3 regions of the Massilia sp. Soil_C_3 genome follow, and region 1 is predicted to be linked to each of the others. Evidence: riboswitches for the same ligand, from Rfam matches in the RefSeq annotation. Region 1 holds a riboswitch; each other region holds the start of a gene.
What was found. A riboswitch is a leader RNA that binds a small molecule or an ion and turns the genes downstream of it on or off. The one in region 1 is predicted to bind cobalamin.

Region 2: another riboswitch for cobalamin. It lies ahead of AC3A6F_RS25135 (TonB-dependent receptor domain-containing protein); the one in region 1 lies ahead of AC3A6F_RS04000 (TonB-dependent receptor family protein).
Region 3: another riboswitch for cobalamin. It lies ahead of AC3A6F_RS21060 (cobaltochelatase subunit CobN); the one in region 1 lies ahead of AC3A6F_RS04000 (TonB-dependent receptor family protein).

What each region holds. Positions count from the first base shown of each region.
Region 1 is NZ_JBDGJG010000002.1:231,783-237,992, reverse strand. Features, by position in the region: gene AC3A6F_RS04020 (MFS transporter) at 1-128, shown strand, start outside; gene AC3A6F_RS04015 (hypothetical protein) at 190-534, opposite strand; gene AC3A6F_RS04010 (thiol:disulfide interchange protein DsbA/DsbL) at 531-1,193, opposite strand; gene AC3A6F_RS04005 (cobalamin-binding protein) at 1,344-2,222, opposite strand; gene AC3A6F_RS04000 (TonB-dependent receptor family protein) at 2,227-4,188, opposite strand; cobalamin riboswitch at 4,257-4,496, opposite strand; gene AC3A6F_RS03995 (DODA-type extradiol aromatic ring-opening family dioxygenase) at 4,585-5,409, shown strand; gene ylqF (ribosome biogenesis GTPase YlqF) at 5,553-6,210, opposite strand, start outside.
Region 2 is NZ_JBDGJG010000017.1:1,105-7,314, reverse strand. Features, by position in the region: gene AC3A6F_RS25155 (cobyrinic acid a,c-diamide synthase CobB) at 1-25, opposite strand, end outside; gene cobO (cob(I)yrinic acid a,c-diamide adenosyltransferase) at 19-645, opposite strand; gene AC3A6F_RS25145 (ABC transporter ATP-binding protein) at 642-1,421, opposite strand; gene AC3A6F_RS25140 (FecCD family ABC transporter permease) at 1,418-2,440, opposite strand; gene AC3A6F_RS25135 (TonB-dependent receptor domain-containing protein) at 2,501-4,354, opposite strand; cobalamin riboswitch at 4,420-4,651, opposite strand; gene AC3A6F_RS25130 (histidine phosphatase family protein) at 4,659-5,201, opposite strand; gene AC3A6F_RS25125 (adenosylcobinamide-GDP ribazoletransferase) at 5,201-5,983, opposite strand; gene cobT (nicotinate-nucleotide--dimethylbenzimidazole phosphoribosyltransferase) at 5,980-6,210, opposite strand, start outside.
Region 3 is NZ_JBDGJG010000010.1:143,132-149,341, reverse strand. Features, by position in the region: gene AC3A6F_RS21060 (cobaltochelatase subunit CobN) at 1-3,853, opposite strand, end outside; cobalamin riboswitch at 4,038-4,257, opposite strand; gene AC3A6F_RS21055 (ROK family transcriptional regulator) at 4,408-5,658, shown strand; gene AC3A6F_RS21050 (VOC family protein) at 5,725-6,108, shown strand.

The DNA.
Region 1 (6,210 bases):
GCGCCGTGCTCACGCTGATCGATACCCGGCTGGTGCTGGTGGTTGGGGGCCTGCTGACGGCCTGGGCCTCGGTGGCCCTGCGGCGCTGGAGCGCCCGTAGCCCCCGCCCGCACCTGGAAAGCACTTGACGCGCATCCGGACGTGAAAACGGCGTCCACTGGGGACGCCGTCTTGTCTTACCGTCTAGTATCATTTCCGGGTATCGATCCGGCCGTCGTGATCGGGCCGGGCGCGCACATGGGTCGCGCCGTACCACAGATGCTCCCACCAGTGATCGCGTGAGCGCACGGTCAGCAGGCACTTCTTGTCGAACCCCTGTTTGAACACTTGATCGGGACAAAGGTTCGAGGCCATCGCATGGCGCTGGTTTTCGGCATTAACGAGCGCAATGCCGAGCCAGACGGTCGTCAGGACGAAGATGAGCGCGAGCGCCCACGCGACGTGATTCACGTTACTGGTCTCGAACAAGTTTTCCTCTTTGGGTCGGGACCCTTCGTAAATCTTGAGGATCTCGCCTTCGACTTTCTCGCTCATTTTTCCTTGGCTGCCTTCGCCACCAGTGCATCGAGAACCTGGCCGGTCGCCGTCATCAGCTGGCCCATGTCCTGGATCTTGTTGGACTGCGCCACCGTTGCCGGCGACACGACGTATTTACCGTCGATCACGACGGTCGGGGTGCTGCTCGCCTTGTACGCTTCGGCGATCTGCGGCAGGCGCTTGAGCTTGGTCTGCACGCCGAACGAGTTCCACGCTTCGAGGAACTTGGCTTTGTCGAGGCCGTTCGAGGTGGCCCAGGCGATGATGTCGTCGTCCTTCGTCAGGCGCTTGCGCTCGACGTGCACGGCGCGGAACACGCGATGATGGTACTCCTCCAGCTTGCCCATGGCGTCGAGCGTCAGGAACAGGCGTGCCTCAGGATCGCTGGCGCCCTGGAACGGCAGCGGGATGCGGCGCATCACGATGTTGTCGCCCTGCTTTTTGACCCAGTTCACCAGGCTTGGTTCGAACGCATTGCACGCGCCGCAGTGGTAGGCAAAGAACTCGACCACTTCGACCTTCTTGCCCACGGTCTGGGTCGGCTGCGGGCTCGCGAGCACGGTGTATTCGGCGCCGACGCGTGGATCGGTTGGCGAAGCATTGGCGAAACCGGCAACCAGGGCGGCGGCAACGAGGGCGAAACGCAGGGTGCGCATAAAATCCTTCCAAAAGAATGAACGAACGACCGCGAGATTACCACTTTTTGCGGTTCCCCTGTCCCAGGAGCACGATTTTTTGCATTTGCTTACGGCTGAAACAAAGAGCGTGGTGACTTTCAATCTACGCCGGCGGCGTGAATAGTCAAGTCACCGGGGCCGGCGCCCGCGCGCCTGTTCGAGCATCGCGCACAACTGCGCCGCACCCTCGGCCGTACGCGGCCCCGCCCGGTTGGTCAAATCGCCATCGATCGTGAAGATATTGTCACGCCGGACAGCGGTCATGCCCTTGAACGTCTGCCACATCTTCCCGCCCGGATCGTCGGGCTTGGCGCGCCCGCCGACCAGGATGACTTCGGGATCGGCCTCGATCACCGCCTCGACGCCGACCTCGGGCGCGATCGTCTTCACCGCGCCGAACAGATTGCGGCCGCCGCACAGGCGCATCATGTCGCTGGCGATGTGGTCGTCATTGAGCGTGTAGAGCGGCCGCGGCCACACCTGGTAGAACACGCCTACCTGCGGCCGGCTGGCGTAGCGCGCCTCGAGCGCCGCGATCCGGTCGCCATAGTCGCGCGCCGCCGCCTGCGCCGCCGGTTCGGTGCCGAGCAGCCGGCCCAGGCGCAGCAGGCTGTCGCCGATCTGGACCAGCCGCCCCGGCTCGCTGTGGTAAACCGGGATCCCGAGCCGCTCCAGCTGCTCGACCTGGCGCGTCGGGTTGCCGCTGTGCCAGACCACGACCAGGTCGGGCTTGAGCGCCAGCACGCGCTCGAAGTCGAGCTTGTTATAACTGCCCACCTGGGGCAGCTTCTTGGCTGCCTCCGGGTAGTCGCTATAGTTGACGGCGCCGACCACGCGCGCCCCGCCGCCGGCCGCGTACAGCAGCTCGGTGACGTGCGGCGCCAGCGACACCACGCGCCGGGCCGGCTGCGCCAGCGTCACCGTGCGGCCGACGTCGTCAACCACCGTGACGCTGGCGCCGGCGAAGGCCGGCAGCACCGCCAGCACCAACCCGATCAGACGCTGCATGGCGTCAGAAATCGAAGCGCAGCGACAGTTTCAGTTGGCGGCCGTCGCTCGGATAGATGCCGTCACGGCAGCTGAAGGCCTGGCTGTAGTACTGGCGGTCGGCCAGGTTCAGGCCCGACACCGCCACTTCCCACGGGCCGAAGCGGCGCGCATAGCGGGCGTCGATCGTGGTGAACGATGGAATGCGGGTGCTGCAACCGTTGGTGAAGTCGTTGCCGTAGCGCTGGCTGTCGACCCACTGGGCGCCGATGTCGGCGGTCTGGCCGTCGCCCGGCGTCCAGGCCAGGCGTGCGGTGACGACGTGCTTCGGCACCAGCACCATCTCGCGGCCGGCGTTGGGGCCGTCGCGGAACTCGGCCTGCACGTATTGCCACGAGCCGGTCAGGCGCCAGGCGTCGGCGAAGGTCGCCTGCCCTTCCAGTTCCACACCCTGGCGGCGGGTCGGATCCAGGTTGGTGTTGGCGCCAAAGCCGATGGTCGGATCGTAGTAGATCTCGTTGGTCAGGCGGTGGCGGAACACGCGCGCAGTCGCTTTACGCGCCTCGGTGCCGGCGACCACGCCCAGCTCCAGGTCGCGCGAGGTTTGCGGCTCCAGCACGTCCAGGGTCGAACGGTAGGAGTTCTCGTCGATGTTGGCGATGCGATAGCTGCGGCCGGCCTTGGCGAACACGGTTACCTGCGGCATCACGTCGATGCTGCCTTCCACGGTCCAGGCGTTGAGCGACTGCTTGCGGTGCTCGCCAAGGACAGCCGGGAAAGCCAATGGGTCGCTGTAGTCCTTCTCGAAGCGTTCATGACGGCCGCCGACCGCCAGGCGGGCATTGTGCGGCGCGTGCCAAAGCAGTTCGTCGCGCAGGTAGAAGGCTTTCGAGTCCTGGCGCGCGGAGCCGGCCGAGAAATCGGAGGCGACGTCGCGCTCCCAGCGGATCAGGTCGATGCCGGTGACGAACTCGTTGCGCTTGTCGCCGAAATCAGCCGTGTGGCGCACGCGCGGCGAGAACTGGGTCTGCTCTGCCCCGTAGACCGACGTCGACGGCGCGCCGAAATCGTAGGTGGACGAGACTTCACGTTCGCGGTGCGACAGCTCGGCCGCCAGGTCGAACGCGCCGATGCGGTGCTCGACGAAGGCGGTCACGCGGTCGGTGTCGAGCGAGCCGTAATCCTTCGGCTTGTTGCTCTGGGTTGGAATGCTCAGGAATTGCGCTTCGTTCAGCGAACCTGGCAGGCGCGAGTCGGAACGCGAGCTTTCGAAACGCAGGCCGGCGCGGCCGTTAGGCGCATACGCATACTGCACGCCGCCACTGAAGCTGGTCTGTTCGTACTTGTTGTTGTCGCGGTAGTTATCGGTGCTGCGATCGGCCACTGCGGCGTCGAATGACCATGGACCGGCGCCGTGGGTGATCGAGGCGCGCAGGTCGCGGTGGTCGAAGCGGCCGGCTTCGGCGAACAGCGAACCGTGCGTACCGGCGCTGCCGCCGCGGCGGGTGACGATATTGATCACGCCGCCGGTCGCGCCGTCGCCGTACAGCACGCTGCTGCCGCCGCGCGTGATCTCGATGCGCTCGACCGTGTCCACGGGAATGGTCGACAGCACGGTGTGCGCCAGCTCGTTCTCGTTCAGGCGCACGCCGTCGACCAGCACCACCGTGTTCTGGGCGCTATTGGTGCCGAAGCCGCGCAGGTCGAGGCCGAAGTCGGACGAGCCGTCGAGGCTCTGGCGGCCGAACACGCCGCCGATCTTGCGGATCGCCGCATTGACGTCGGTGGCGCCGGCGCTGCGGATCTGCTCGGCGGTGATGACGGTGGCGCCGATCGGCGTGGCCTGGGCCGGGAAGCGCGGGCCGGTGATGAGGACCGATGGCAGGGAGGACTGCGCGCTGTCCTGGGCGGCGGCATAAGTCGTAAACAGGGCGAAGGCGCAAGCCAGTGCGAGTGGCGCGCGGCGCGGTGCAGCTGCAAAAATCATGATGAATGTGTTCTCGATAAAAGGCACCGGCCCGCGTCCCCGCAGGCCAGAGTCAACGGAAACGCCTGGCGCTTCCACCTGCTTTGGCCGGTATCCGGGCTGGCAAGCATGACGGCCTCACCTTCCTGCGCGGCATGCACAGTGGTTATCGAGACCGCCTGCCACGCTGCACATGCAGGCGTGGCGCTTGTTGACCGTTGCGGGGGCAGCACACTTCCATGACGGCGCGTGGCGCGGCCATGTCGTGTTTCCCGTTTAACTTCGCGCACCTGGGTGTGCGCGAGAGCACCAAAACGGGGCGATTATACCTTGACAAGGTGCGCCCCTGCCCGGCCGCCGGCAGCTTGCCGCGGGATCGGCTACCATCGTTGTTTTCGTGCTTCAAGAGGAGCGATGATGGCGCGCTTACTTACCTTGCCCACCTATTTCGTTTCGCACGGCGGCGGCCCCTGGCCCTGGATGCGCGAGCAGTACGGTTCGGCCTATGACCAGTTGGCCAATTCACTGGCCGCGCTGCGCGCAGAGGCGGGAGAAACGGTGCGCGCGGTGCTGGTCGTGACCGCCCACTGGGAGACGCCGCAGTTCATGGTGTCGTCGGGCACGGCGCCCGGCATGATCTACGACTATGGCGGCTTCCCGCCGCACACCTATCAGGTGAAGTACCCGGCGCCGGGCGAGCCGGCGCTGGCGCGGCGCGTGGCCGACCTGCTCGAGGCCGCGGGGCACCCCGCCACGCTGGACGCCGAACGCGGCTTCGACCATGGCACGTTCTCGATGCTGTACCCGGTCTATCCGGAAGCGCGCATGCCGGTGGTGCAGCTGTCGATCCGGCGCGACCTGGATCCGGCCACCCACCTGGCGGCGGGCCGCGCGCTGGCGCCGCTGCGCGACGAGGGCATTCTGATCATCGGCAGCGGGCTGTCTTATCACAACCTGCGCCAGTTCGGGCCGAACGGACGCGAGGCCTCCCAGGCCTTCGATGGCTGGCTGCAGCACGCGCTGCTCGAACTGGATCCGTCTCAACGCGAACAAGCCTTGCTGCGCTGGGACACGGCGCCGCAGGCACGGGCGGCGCATCCGCGCGAGGAACACCTGATTCCGCTGATGGTGGCATTGGGGGCGGCCGAACAGGAGGCAGCGGCCTGCGTTTATCATGAAGACGCGTTCATGGGGAATCTGGCGGTGTCGAGTTTCAGGTTCGGAGAGCCGCCGCAGGCTTGAAGAGTCCGCTGCCTCAAAACGTCGTACCCGCGAAGGCGGGTACCCAAGTTTGTGCGCGTTACGACAACGCAAGCAGTACTTAGGTACCCGCCTTCGCGGGTACGACGGAGGCTAACGCTGGAAACGCACGCCAGAGGCGAGCCTTACGTCCCGCGCTTGCCGCGCGCCGCTTCCTCGGCCTTGGCGGCGGCCTTCTCGGCCGCGATGCGGGCCTTTTCGGCCACCTCGGCCTCGTGCTGGGCCAGGCTGGCTGCACGCGACTCGGGCGTTTCGAGGCTGATGCGGCCCAGTGCGCCCTGGCGATAGTCCTGCAACAGGGTGTGTGCAGCTTTCTCGTAGTCGAAGTCGCCGCCGCGCACGCGGAAGCCACGGCGCTGCGCCACGCCCTCGACCACTGCCACGCCGTCCATGCCTTCGGTCTTGAAGCCGTAGCGTGCGGTCAGCAGCTGCGGGTAGCGTTGCAGCAGCAGTTCGCCCAGGTACTCGGCCACTTCTTCCTCGACCAGCGCATTGGTGCCGATCGCGTGGCTGGCGGCCAGCATCAGGCCGTCGCTGGCCATGGCGATCTTTGGCCACAGCATGCCGGGCGTGTCGACCAGCACCACGTTCTTGTTCAGGTACAGGCGCTGCTGGGTCTTGGTCACCGCCGGCTCGTCGCCCACCTTGGCAACGCGCTTTTTCAATAGCGCGTTCATCAGCGTCGATTTTCCGACGTTGGGAATGCCCATGATCATGATGCGCAGCGGCTTGGTCGGCACGCCGCGGTGCGGGGCCAGCGACAGCGCCAGCTCCGGGATGCGG
Region 2 (6,210 bases), on a different contig from region 1:
GGGCAATACGGGCGCCCGTCACCATTCGGTCCCCGCCTGGGCAGCGATGCCCGACTTGAAAGCGTGCTTGACCACGTTCATCTCGGTGACGGTATCGGCCACCGCGATCAGTTCCGGTGGCGCGCCGCGGCCGGTGATCACCACGTGCTGCATCACCGGACGGTCGAGCAGGTCGGCGATCACGGTGTGTACGTCGAGGTACTTGTATTTCAGGGCGATGTTCAGTTCATCCAGCACCACCATGCCGATCGCGGGATCGGACAGGAACTGCTTTGCCAGCGCCCAGGCTTCTTCGGCCTTGGCGATGTCGCGTTCGCGGCTTTGCGTTTCCCAGGTATAGCCTTCGCCCATCGCATGGAAGCTCACTTCGTCGGGAAAGCGGCGCAGGAAGGTTTCTTCGCCGGTCGACAGGGCGCCCTTGATGAACTGGACCACGCCAACCTTCATGCCGTGGCCGAGCGCGCGCGCCACCATCCCGAACGCGCTCGAGCTCTTGCCCTTGCCGTTGCCGGTATTGACGATGACGATGCCGATTTCCTTGTCGGCCGAGGCGATCTTGGCGTCGATGACCGCCTTCTTGCGCTCCATGCGGGCGCGATGGCGCTCGTTCAGGGCGGCGGTCTGTTCTTGAGTCATGTCGGTCATGCGGAACCCTCCTTGGGGATGAAGATGCGGCGGCCTTCGTGTTCGATCATGTCGATCGGATGGCCAAGGTAGTCGCCCAGCAGCGCGGGGCGCATGATCTGGTCGTTGGCGCCGGCCGTCCAGCGGCCGTCACCCATCAGTAATAGTGCATGGGTAGAAATGCGACTGGCCAGGTTCAGGTCGTGGCCGATCATGACCACGGTGCGGTTCTGTTCGCGGCACAGGCGGGCCAGCAGGCCCATCACGCTCACCTGGTGCGCCAGGTCGAGCGCGTTGGCCGGCTCGTCGAGCAGCAGCAGCGGCGTCTGCTGCGCCAGCAGGGCGGCGATCGCCACGCGCTGGCGCTCGCCGCCGGACAGGGTGCGCACGTCGCGCGCGGCCAGGTCGTCCACTTCCATCGACGCCAGGGCCAGCAGGGCGGCTTGATGGTCGTCGCTGCCCTCCCAGTAGCGGTTGGCGTGGTAGGGGTGACGCGCCGACAGCACGCTCTCCAGCACCGTATAGGCAAACGCGTCGTGGCGCGACTGGGCCAGGAAGGCGCGCTCGCGCGCCAGTTCGGTCAGCGGCCAGTCCGCCACGGCGCGGCCGTTCACTTGCACCGATCCGCCGTTCGGCTGCTGCAGCCCGGCCAGCGTGCGCAGCAAGGTGCTCTTGCCGGCGCCGTTGCGGCCGATGATGCTCCAGCATTCGCCGGCGCGCGCGGTCCAGTCGAGGCCCCGCACCAGGGTGCGCTGGCCGATGGACAGCAGCAGGTCGTGGGTGGAGATTGAGTTCATTTGCGCAGGCGGTGCAGCTGGTAGAGGAAGACCGGCGCGCCGATCATTGCCGTGATGGCGCCGACCGGCAGCTGCTGCGGCGCGATGATGGTGCGCGCCAGCGTATCGCACAACACCAGGAAGGCGCCGCCGGCCAGCACCACGGCCGGGATCAGCACCCGGTGGTCGGGCCCGAAGGCGAAGCGGCAGGCATGCGGCACGATCAGGCCGACAAAGCCGATCGAGCCGGCGCTGGTGACCGCGCTCGCAGTGAGCAGCGCCGAGATAAAGAACAGGCCCTTGCGCAGCGCGCCGACGCGCACGCCCAGGGTCACCGCATTCTCTGCGTGCAGCGCGACCATATTCATGGCGCGCGCATTGCGCATGGCGAACAGCAGGCAACCGCCGAGTACCAGCCAGGGCAGCAGGCGAAGCGGCGCGCCGGCCAGGTCGCCGATCAGCCAGAAGATCATGCTGCGCAGGCGTCCCTCGGGCGCGATCGACAGCATCAGGGTGACCACCGAGCCGCACAGGGCCGAGACGATCACGCCGGTCAGCAGCAGCATCGAGGCGCCGGAGTCAAGCGCCTGGTCGCCGCGCAAGCCGCGCCGGGCCAGCAGGTAGAGCAGCATGGCCACGCCGATGGCGCCGGCCAGCGCGGCGATGTCGACCATCAGCGTGGAGGCCATCAGGAGCAGCGCCAGCAGGGCGCCGACCGAGGCGCCGGACGAGACGCCCAGCACATACGGGTCGGCCAGGGGATTGCGCAACAGCGCCTGCATCATGAGGCCGGCCAGGGCCAGCGCGCCGCCGGTCGCGAACGCCACCAGCGCGCGGCTGGCGCGCAGTTCGAGCAGCGAGGCGGAGAGCGAATCGGGCTGGCCGCCGGCGAGCTGGCGCAGGGCGTCGGGAATGTCGTCGAGCGGCACCCGGATCGATCCGGTCATGCCCGCGAACAGCAGGGTGGCAATGGAAAACGCCAGCATGGCGCCAACGATGAACGTGGCGCGCTGGCGTAGCGGCGGGACGGATGCTTGCATGCTGGCCCTGTCGATTGATCGGATGCCCGCGGCCTGGTTGCCGCGGGCAGGGGTTATAGCTTAACGGATGCCGTAGCGCAGGGCCGCAAACCAGGTGCGGCCGCTGGTGCCGTAGTTACGCGCGATCTCGTACTGCTTGTCGGCGACGTTATCCAGGCGCATCAGCAGCGACCAGTCGGGCGTGAACTGCCAGGTCGTGTGCAGGTTCAGCAGCCCGTAGCCGCCCAGGCGACGGTTGTTGGCGGCGTCATCGAAGCGTTCACCCGAGACGGTCAGTTCAACGCCGGTCTTGAGCGTGCCGATCGTGTAGTCGGCGCCGAAGTTGGCGTGCTTCTTCGCACGGCGCTGCAGTTGCTTGCCGGTGGTCTCGTCGTGCGGATCCTGCCAATCGAGGCTGGCGCGCAGGTCGACGCCCATCAGGCGGGTGCTGCCGGCCAGTGAGACGCCTTCGAGCAAGCCTTCGTTGACGTTGTAGGCGCAGCTTTTGTTGACGCCATCCGGGCATGGGGTGCTCGACACGATCATGTCGGTCAGGCGGTTGTGGAAGTACGTCGCGTCCAGCTGGTAGCCGTTGCCGTCGTAGCGCAGGCCCACTTCGCGGTTGCGGCCTTTTTCGGGTTTGTTGGTTTCCAGGCCGTAGCCGGGGAAGTACAGCTCGTTGAAGGTCGGAGCGCGGAAGCTCGTGCCGACGCTGGCGGTGGCGCGCAGGCCGTTGCCGAAGTCATAGCCGTAGCCAGCGGCGCCGGTGTTCTTGCTGCCGTAGACCGAGCGGTCGTGGCGCGCGCTGACGTCGACCAGGTGGGCGCCGCGCTTGGCCGAGTAGGCGGCCGCATACGAGTTGGTAATGCGCGAGCGCCCCATCGACGGCACTTCTTCCTTGCGGTGCGTGTACAGCAGCTGCAGCGTGTCGCGGCCGATGGCGATGTCGTTCTGCCAGCTGAACTCATCCTGCTGGGTATCGATCTGGCTGGCGCCGGATGGCGTCGCGTTGGTGAAGTTGCCCGACTTGTCTTCCGAGCGCGCGTACTGCAGCGTGCTGTGCCAGTTCGGCAGGACCTGGTTGCGCATGAAGACCGCGGCGGTGTTCAGGTCGTTGTCGCTGTGGACGTCGTAGTTGGCGGTGCCACTGTCGTACTGGCTGAACAGGCGGCTGACCAGGAACTGGGCGCCGATCTCGTGGCCTGGTGCGAGCGCCATCGTCACGCGGCCGTTGGCGTTGCGGCGGCGGTAGCCGTCTTCGTCCGGGTTGTAGCCCGAGGCGCCCGGGCGGGTGGACGAGAAGCCGTCCGAGTCCTCGTAGCCGGCGCCGAAGGCGTAGCTGATGGCGTTCGGGCCGCCGCTGCTGCCGTAGATGCCAGCATCGGCCTGGCGGGTGGCGTTGCTGCCCACGCCCACCGAACCGGTGACAACCGGGGCGCCTTCGCCCTTGCGGGTGAAGATCTGGATCACGCCGGCGACGGCGTCGGCGCCGTACAGGGTGCTGAGCGGTCCGTAGACGATCTCGATACGGTCGATGGCGCCCAGCGGGATGGCGTTCCAGCTGGCCGTGCCGGTGGTGGCCGAGCCGAAGCGCACGCCGTCGACCAGGACCACGGACTGGTTGGCGTTGGCGCCGCGGATGAAGACACTTGTGGTGGTGCCGGCCGCGCCGTTGCGCGAGATTTCGATGCCGCGCTGGCGGCGCAGGATGTCGGCCACCGAACCGGCGCCCGAGCGCGCGATTTCCTCGGCATCGATGACCGTGGTGTCGGCGATGACGTCGGCGGCACGCTGCGCGCTGCGGGTCGCGGTGACGACGACGGTGTCGGCGGTGGGGATGGCGTCAGGTGAAGGAGCGTCGGCGAAAGCGGCGGACGAGATGACGGCGAGGGCGAGCGAGACCGCGGCGGCTTGCCGGGTTACTGGAAAGTTCATGAACTGTTTCTTATCAAAGGCAACCAGCCGACGTCCCCGTAGGCCAGATTGAACGGCATCGCGCGAAGCGACGCCACCTTTTGGCCGGTATCCGGGCTGACAAGTATGGCCGTCCGACCTTCCCATGCATGCGCACAGTGGTATGAGGGGGCGGTTTGCCGCATGGCTCGTGGAGAGCATGCGGCACTTGCTTACCGTTGCGGGGGCAGCACACGTTGGCCCTTGATGGGGCTTCGTGTTTCCCGTTTAACTGCGACTGCGAACGCAGGCGCGAGCACCAAAACGCGCTCATTATAAGGCGTTGTCAGGTTTCCAGCATCATCACTTCGCCGTAGTCAATCCGGTGTGGCGCCTGGGCGGCGCGCAGCGCGGCATCGACCAGCTTGCCGCCGAGGTGCAGCGAGTGCATGAGGCGCATGGTGCCGGCGTGGCAAACGATGAGGGCCTGCGCATGCCCTTCGCGCCGGATGTCGGCATCGAAACCGGCCACGCGCGCGGCCACGTCCATCACGCTTTCGCCGCCGCCGGGACGGTAGTGCAGCAGGTCGGCGCTCCAGGCGTCGATCTCGCTGCGCGGGATGTCGTCCCAGCTACGCATTTCCCAGGCCCGGAAGTCCATCTCGGCCAGGCGCGCGTCGAAGGTTGGCGCTGGTGAGAGCCGCTGGGCCAGGACCGCGCTGCGTGCGAGTGGACTGGCGTAGACCGGCATCGCGCCGGGCAGCCCCTGGCTCGCCAATGTGGCCAGCACCCGTTCGACGTCGGCTTCGTTCGCCGCAAGGTCGCTGCGACCGTAGCAGTGCCCGGCCGGCACCTCGGGCCGCGGGTGGCGCACCAGGTAAATACGCATCAGTCCAGCGCGCCGTGTCCGAGCGTGGCGAGCACCGCGATATAGATGGCTACTTCTGCCAGCTGCTGCACGGCGCCGAGGCAATCGCCGGTATAGCCTTGCAAGCGCCGCGTGAATTTACGCGCGAGCCAGCAGGTTGCGCCAAGCGCCGCGACGGTCGCGGCGACGACGGCGGCCAGGTCGAGCAAGCCGAAGGCCAGCAGCGCGAGCGCGGGCAGCAGCACGGTGAGCGTGGCGATGCCGAATTCCCGGTCGCTCATGCGCACCGCCAGCGGCTTGGCCTTGCCCTCGGAGCGGGCGTATTCCATCTGCCAGATCAGGGATGTGGCGGCCAGTCGCGAGAGCGGATGAGCCAGCAACAGGGCGCCGATGGCGCTGGCTGGCGGCAGGCTGGCAAGCGCGGCCAACTTCGCGCCGAGCATGCACACGATGCCGATCGCGCCATAGGCGCCGACGCGCGAGTCCTTCATGATCTCTAGCGCGCGTTCCTTCGTCATGCCGCCGCCCAGGCCATCGCAGGTGTCGGCGAAGCCGTCTTCATGGAATGCGCCGGTAATGTAGATCGTGGCGGCGGTGGACAGCACGGCCGCCACCGCCGCCGGCAACCACTGCGCCGCCACCAGATACACCGCCGCACCGATGACGCCCACCACCACGCCGACCAGCGGGAAGTAGCGCGACGCGTGGTTCAACCAGGCCGGTTCGAAGCCCACCCAGCGCGGAATCGGCAGCCGCGTGAAGAACTGCAGCGCGATGAAGAACAGGCGCAGCTGGTGCGTCATGCCGAGCGTTCGCTCACTTGCGCCGAGGCGAAGGTGGCCATCTCGTTCAGGAAGTTGGCGGCGGCGTGCAGCAGGGGCAGGGCGAGCGCGCTGCCGGTGCCTTCGCCCAGGCGCAGGCCGAGGTCGAGCAGCGGGCGGGCGCCGAGCTCCTCGAGCAGCAGGGCATGGCCATGCTCGCCCGAGCAGTGCGAGAACACGCAGTAGTCGAGGATGTTCGGCTGCAGGCG
Region 3 (6,210 bases), on a different contig from region 1:
CCGCCAGCATGTGCGCCTTCACGTGCGCGTTGTGGCGCTGGCCCAGGAATTCGGGCAAGCCGAGCTGGTGCCGGTCGTCGAAGTAGACGGCCTTGACTTCGTCCCAGGCCCAGTTCTTGACCAGGTCGGGCCGCGTCACCTGCCAGCCCCACAGGTTCTCGATGAATTCCTGGCCCATGGTGCGCGCGCCGGAATAACCGTTGTCCATCAGCGGGCGCAGCCAGGCCGGGTTCAGGAAGCGTCCGCGCAGCTCGCCCAGCAAGGCGCTGGCGAGTGGCTCGACGTCGGCCTGGCCCGGCTGCGCATGCTGCAGGATCAGCGCGTCCGGCACGCGCCCGGTGCGCGTCTCGACCGCCAGCGACAGGCCGCCCAGATAGTCGAAGGCGTCGTTGTTGTCGAGCAGGCCGTACAGGTTGCTGGCGCGGCCGTGGTAGGTGCGGTGGATGCCGTCCAGCGCCACGTCGAAAGCGCGATGGCTCGAGGCGCCCTCGGCATCCAGGCCATAGGCATGGCCCATGCGGTTGCGGTAGGCGCGCCCGATCTCCTCGCGCTCGCGCCAGGCGCCGGAGCGCTCGGCCAGGCGGTTCACGCCAGTGCCGTAGGCGCCCGGCGCATCGCCGAACACGCGCAGCGCGGCCGCCTGCCCGGCTTCGCCCGCCGCCATGCCGCCCGCCGCCAGCGCGCGCTGGCGGGTCAGCCATTCGCGCGCCACGCGATTGCTCGTGGCCGGTTCGCTGCCCCACACAGCCCCTTCGATCGGCGCCAGCGCCGCCTGCAGGCCCTCGCGCAGCGATGGATCCTGCTCGACCAGCGCCTGCGCCGACGCCGCCAGCGCCAGCCGGCCGGCGCGGTCGATCAGGCGGATCAGGTTCGGGTACAGGTCGCGGAACAGGCCGGAAGTGGTGACCACCGCATCGCGCCGGACGGCGCCCGGTGTGAGTTTCACGTCGGTGACGATGCCGCGCGCATTCCACACCGGTTCGGCGCCCATCATCGCCAGCGCGAAGCCGACCATCACGCCTTCGTCGCGCACGGCGTCGGACGCCCACAGGATGATGCCTTCGCTGCCCTCGCCTACTTTGTCTCTTTCTGCGGCTTTCCCCGCCATCTGCAGGCCGAGGCCAAACCCCAGGCGGGTCGGCAGGATGTCGCCGTCGACCGCGTGGAAGTTGCGGCCCGTCGGCAGCGCCTCGGGCGAGCGCAGCGGATCGTTGCCCTTGCCCGGCTCGATGTAGCGGCCATCCAGGCCGGCCAGCAGCGCCGCCATCTCGCGCCGCGGCGAGTCGCGCAGCTTGTGCGCGACGTCGGGATCGTTGATGCCGCTCTTCTTCATCGAATCGAGCATCAGGTCGAGCGATTCGCGGCTCCATGGACGGCCGAACACGTGCAGGCCGTGGGGCATGAATTTCTCTTGCAGCTTGGTCAGATAGTGGCCGATCTCGTGCGCAAGCAGGTCGTCATCGGCGGCGTCGAAGCCGATGCCGCGCACCTCCAATACGTCGGACATCGACGCTTCGAGCTCGGCGCGCAGGTTCAGGGCCACGACGCGCTCGCGCATCAGTTGCGCGGCCTGGGTCTTGAGCGATTCGGACGACGCGGCTTCGAAACTCTCGACGATCTGGCGCAGCGACAGCAGCTCGTCGTACAGCGGCGTGGTCGCCAGCGGCGGCGTCAGGTGGTCGACGATGATGGCCAGGCCGCGGCGCTTGGCCTGCGTGCCTTCGCCGACGCCGTCGACGATATACGGGTAGATGCCCGGCAGGTCGCTCGCGATCAGGCTCGGATAGTCGTCGCTCGACAGGCCGACGGCCTTGCCCGGCATGAATTCATAGGTAGAGTGGCGGCCCACGTGCACTACGGCGTCGGCCTTGAAGCGGTCGCGGATCCAGTGATAAAAGCCCAGGAACTGGTGCGGCGGCGTGATGCTGGTGTTTGCGTGCAGCAGTTCCTCGTCCACTTCCCAGCCGCGCGGCGGCTGCGGGCCGATGAAGACGTTGCCGAACACCAGGCCCGGCACCAGCATCTTGCCGCCATCGACCATTACCCTGCCCGGCGCAGGGCCCCAGCCGCGCATGCCTTCGATGCCGTAGGCGATCAGGCGTCGATAAAGGGGAGCAAGCGACTGGCATGGACGTGGCTTGACGTCGTCCAGGCAGGCAAAGTAACCCTCTTCCAGCGCATGCAGGTCGCGCGTGGCCTGGACGCGTTGCGGATGGTCGACGCCCTCGACCAGGTGCAGCAGCTCCTCGATCACGGTCTCGGCCTGCTTGCGGCCCAGCGCGCGTTCGCCGGCCTTTTCGGCCGCCAGCACGTCGGCATGCAGGCGCCCCAGCAGGCCGTCCTGCATCTCGCCCCGCACCCGCGGCGACAGGGTCGCGAACCAGCGCGCGTAATCCTGCGCCGTGACGCCATTGACGGTGCCGGCCATCTCGCGCAGGGCGGCGCGGTCTTCCGGCAGGTTGACGCCGCGCGCCATGATCATGTCGAGTAGCGCCTCGGGCGAGGCCGGCAGCTCGCCGACCGTGTAGCCGGCGGCCTTGAGGGCATGCAGCATCTCGAACAGCGAGTCCGGCACATTGAGGTTGTCGGCGCCGATGTTCTGGCGGCCCGGCGGATGGTTGTAGTAGACCATCGCGACCTTCTTGTCGGCATTCGGTTTGGCGCGCAGCGCGAGCCATCGCGCCACGCGCCCCGACAGGCGGTCGACTTCGGCCGGCAGCAGTACTGGCGGGCGGTTCTCGATGCCGGTCTGGCGGTCGCGCTGGGGCTGGCCCAGGGCCGCCACCACCATTGGCTGGCTGATGCCCTGCAGCTCGGGCAGGGCCACGCGGTACTGGACCGAATCGGGCGGCAGGCCGTCGGGCGACAGCTGCCACTGCATCGCTGTGCGGTCCGACAGGCGGATCGCCTTGAACACCGGGATGTCCAGGCGCTTGAAGGCTTCGTCCACCGCCGCACGGCCCTCTGCGGCGCCAACCACGAAGTCCTGCAGCACCACCAGCGCCGCAGGCTTGGCCGGCGCGACCAGCTGCGGCAGGCGCTCGAGCGCTTCGCGCGAGGCGCCGCCCCAGCGTGTGAGCAGCTGCACGCAGGGCTGGCCGAGCTCCTCGATGCGGCGGCACAGCGCCGCGGGCACCACGCCATCCATATTCGCCAGGTCGAGCACGACCACGGTCGGCCGGTCCTGCAGGCCGAGTTTCGAGGCATTGCCCCAGGCGGCGGCGTCCTGCAGCTCGCGCTGTCCCGCGCGCAGGCGCAGGGTGGGCTCGGGCTGCGGAGCAGCCAGGGGCGTGCCTGGCGCGAGCAGGTGCCGCATCAGCTCCGTGGTGTTGTCGACGCCGCCCGCCTGCCACACGCGGCGCGCGGCCAGCCAGTGGCGGGCGGCGGGATCGGCCTCGGCCGCCTGCAACGCGGCCGGCGGCGGCGCCTCGCCCGCCAGCTGGCGCAGCAGCTCGGGCGAGAAGCCGGCAAGGCTGCCGTTACGCGAGCGCGTCATGAGGTTCAGGGTCGCCTCGCCGTTCAGCGCCAGCACCGCGGTGTCCGGCCTGGCGTGCCGCGCCAGAGCATCCTTCATGCGGCGCGCCGGGTCGCCGAACAGCGATACCGCCAGGATGCTGTCGGCGCCGGCGATCCACTTTGCCACGTCGCGCTCACTGGCCGCCATCAGCTGGGCCGGGGTACGCAGCAGGATGCGGTCTTGCGGATGGCTGGCCAGGTGGCGGTGAGCGGCCTCGATGGCGCCCGGCGCGGCGCGCTCGGTGACCACGGCGAACAGGGTCGCGGCGCTGCTGGAAGCGCAGGCGAGCAGGAACGCCAATGCGGCGCAGATGCGGACAAGGAAAAGCGTGTTCATGTGAACGTCGACCTTTTAGCTGCGCGCCAAAGCGCGCATGACAACAGGCAGCCGCCATCCTTCCGCGATGAACAGGGACGCGTGCGCGCACGCCACGAGGGCGCACGACCGCATAGGCGAATAGCACGAGCAGCAAAAGAAGGAACAGCGAACAACCAACAGGCACGCCCTCACCCCGGGACGTACGAATGCATCGTGGATGGCCGGTCTTCTGGCTCGCCGTCTTCCTTCCCCGGTCCTGCCTTCCCGTGCACAGGGCACAGTGGCGTTCGATCGGAGTCGTCAGGCTTACAGCAGCGGGGGCTGCGCCGGACTGGCGCGCGATGGCTATCGCGCACGTCACCGGCTTCCCGTTTCACCTCCCTGCAGACGAGCAGGAAGGCACCATTCACTTGATTGGGCGCGATTCTACCGCCAAGTTCGACCAGTTGTCACCGCATTATTTTTCTTCCGCAATCGAGATTGCCCTGAAAAATAAATCGCACGGGTTTATTTACCGGGAATGGATTTATACTGGCGGCTTCCAGCCGTCCCTCCCCTTGAACGCCCGCGCCATGCCGCCCGATAACGCACCGCCTACCGCCTTTGATCCCGCCACCATGCCGCTGCTGCGCAGCGTCGGCTCGAACCAGGTCGGCATGCGCGAGTACAACGAGCGGGTCGTGCTACAGGCGATCCGCACCCATGGCAGCCTGCCCAAGGCCGAAGTCGCGCGCCTGACCAAGCTCAGTACCCAAACCGCCTCGGTGATCATCAACCGCCTGCTGGACGAGCAACTGGTGGTCAAGCGCGACGCGGTGCGCGGCAAGGTCGGCCAGCCGTCGCAGCCGATCGCCCTGAATCCGGAAGGCGCGTTCTCGATCGGGATCCAGATCGGCCGGCGCGCGCTGGACGTGGTCCTGCTCGATTTCACGGGCGCGCTGCGCTGGCAGTCGTCGACGCCCTACGCCAGCCCCGAGGTGGAACAGGTGTTCGCCGCCATCGACGCGAGGCTGCGCGAGGTGGACGACTTCCTCGGCCCGGAACTGGCGCCTCGCCTGACCGGCATCGGCCTGGCCGCCCCGCTCACACTGGGCACCTGGCACGGCCTGGAGAGCCTGTTGCCGCAAGAGGCAAAAGCCTGGCGCCGGGTCGACGTGCGCGTGCGCCTGCAGGCCATGACGCCGCTGCGCGTCGACTTCGCCAAGGACACGATCGCAGCCTGCGTGGCCGAACTGGTGGCCGGCCGCGGACGCAAGCTGAAAAGCTATCTGTACGTGTTCGTCGACACCCTGGTCGGCGGCGGCCTGGTGATCGACGGCGAGCCGCACAGCGGCCAGTTCGGCAATGCCGGCGCGATCGGTTCGATGCCCCTGGGCCTGGCCGGCACGGACGAACGCGGCGTGGCGCCGCAGCTGCTCGGCGCGGCTTCGCTGGTGCGGCTGGAAGAGATGCATGCCCAGGCCGGCCTGGAACTGCTGGCGTTCGGCGACGAACGCCTGTTGAGCGGGCCATGGGAAGCCGTGACCCGGCAATGGATCGAGGAAGCCGCCAATGCGATCACCTTCGGCGTCACCGGCGCGGCTTGCCTCCTCGACCTGGATGGCGTGATCGTCGACGGCGCCGTCAGCCGCGCCCTGCTCGAACGCCTGATCGCCGCGATGCAGGAGCAGATGACGCGCTACAGCTGGCAGGGCACCGAGCGGCCGCTGGTGATGGCGGGGACGATCGGGATGACGGCCAAGGTCATCGGCGCGGCCTACCTGCCGCTGCATGCGAACTTCGCGCCGGCGCATGGATTGTTCCTGAAGGCGGCCCGGCGCTAGCAAGGCGTGCGCGGTACCGGACCTGTTCGCGCTAGAGTATTCGCCACCATCACCATGGAGGCGATCATGTTGGCGAATATGGATGCGGCCGCAACAGTCGGCGTACGCGATATGGCTGCGGCAAGAGAGTTCTACGGCAATGTGCTGGGATTGAAGCAGGTCGACAGCGATGGCGGCGATGACGATATGGCGCTCTACCGGAGCGGCAACGCACGGGTGTTCGTCTACCGCTCGGAGTATGCCGGCACGAACCAGGCGACCGCCATCACCTGGGATGTGGGCGACAGGTTCGACGACATCGTCGCCGCACTGCAGGCCAAGGGCGCCCGCTTCGAGCATTACGACATGGGCGGCTTGCGGCGCGAGGGCGACGTCCATGTTGCTGGCCAGTTGAAGATCGTGTGGCTCAAAGACCCTGACGGAAATATCCTGAGCATCAATAGCGCCTGATGCGCTGAAAGGTGCAGGATCGGCTCAGGCAGCCCGGGCACCCCGGCTAAAGAAAAAACCCCGCAATCGCTTGCGGGGTTTTTTACTGGTTCGTCAAGCAGC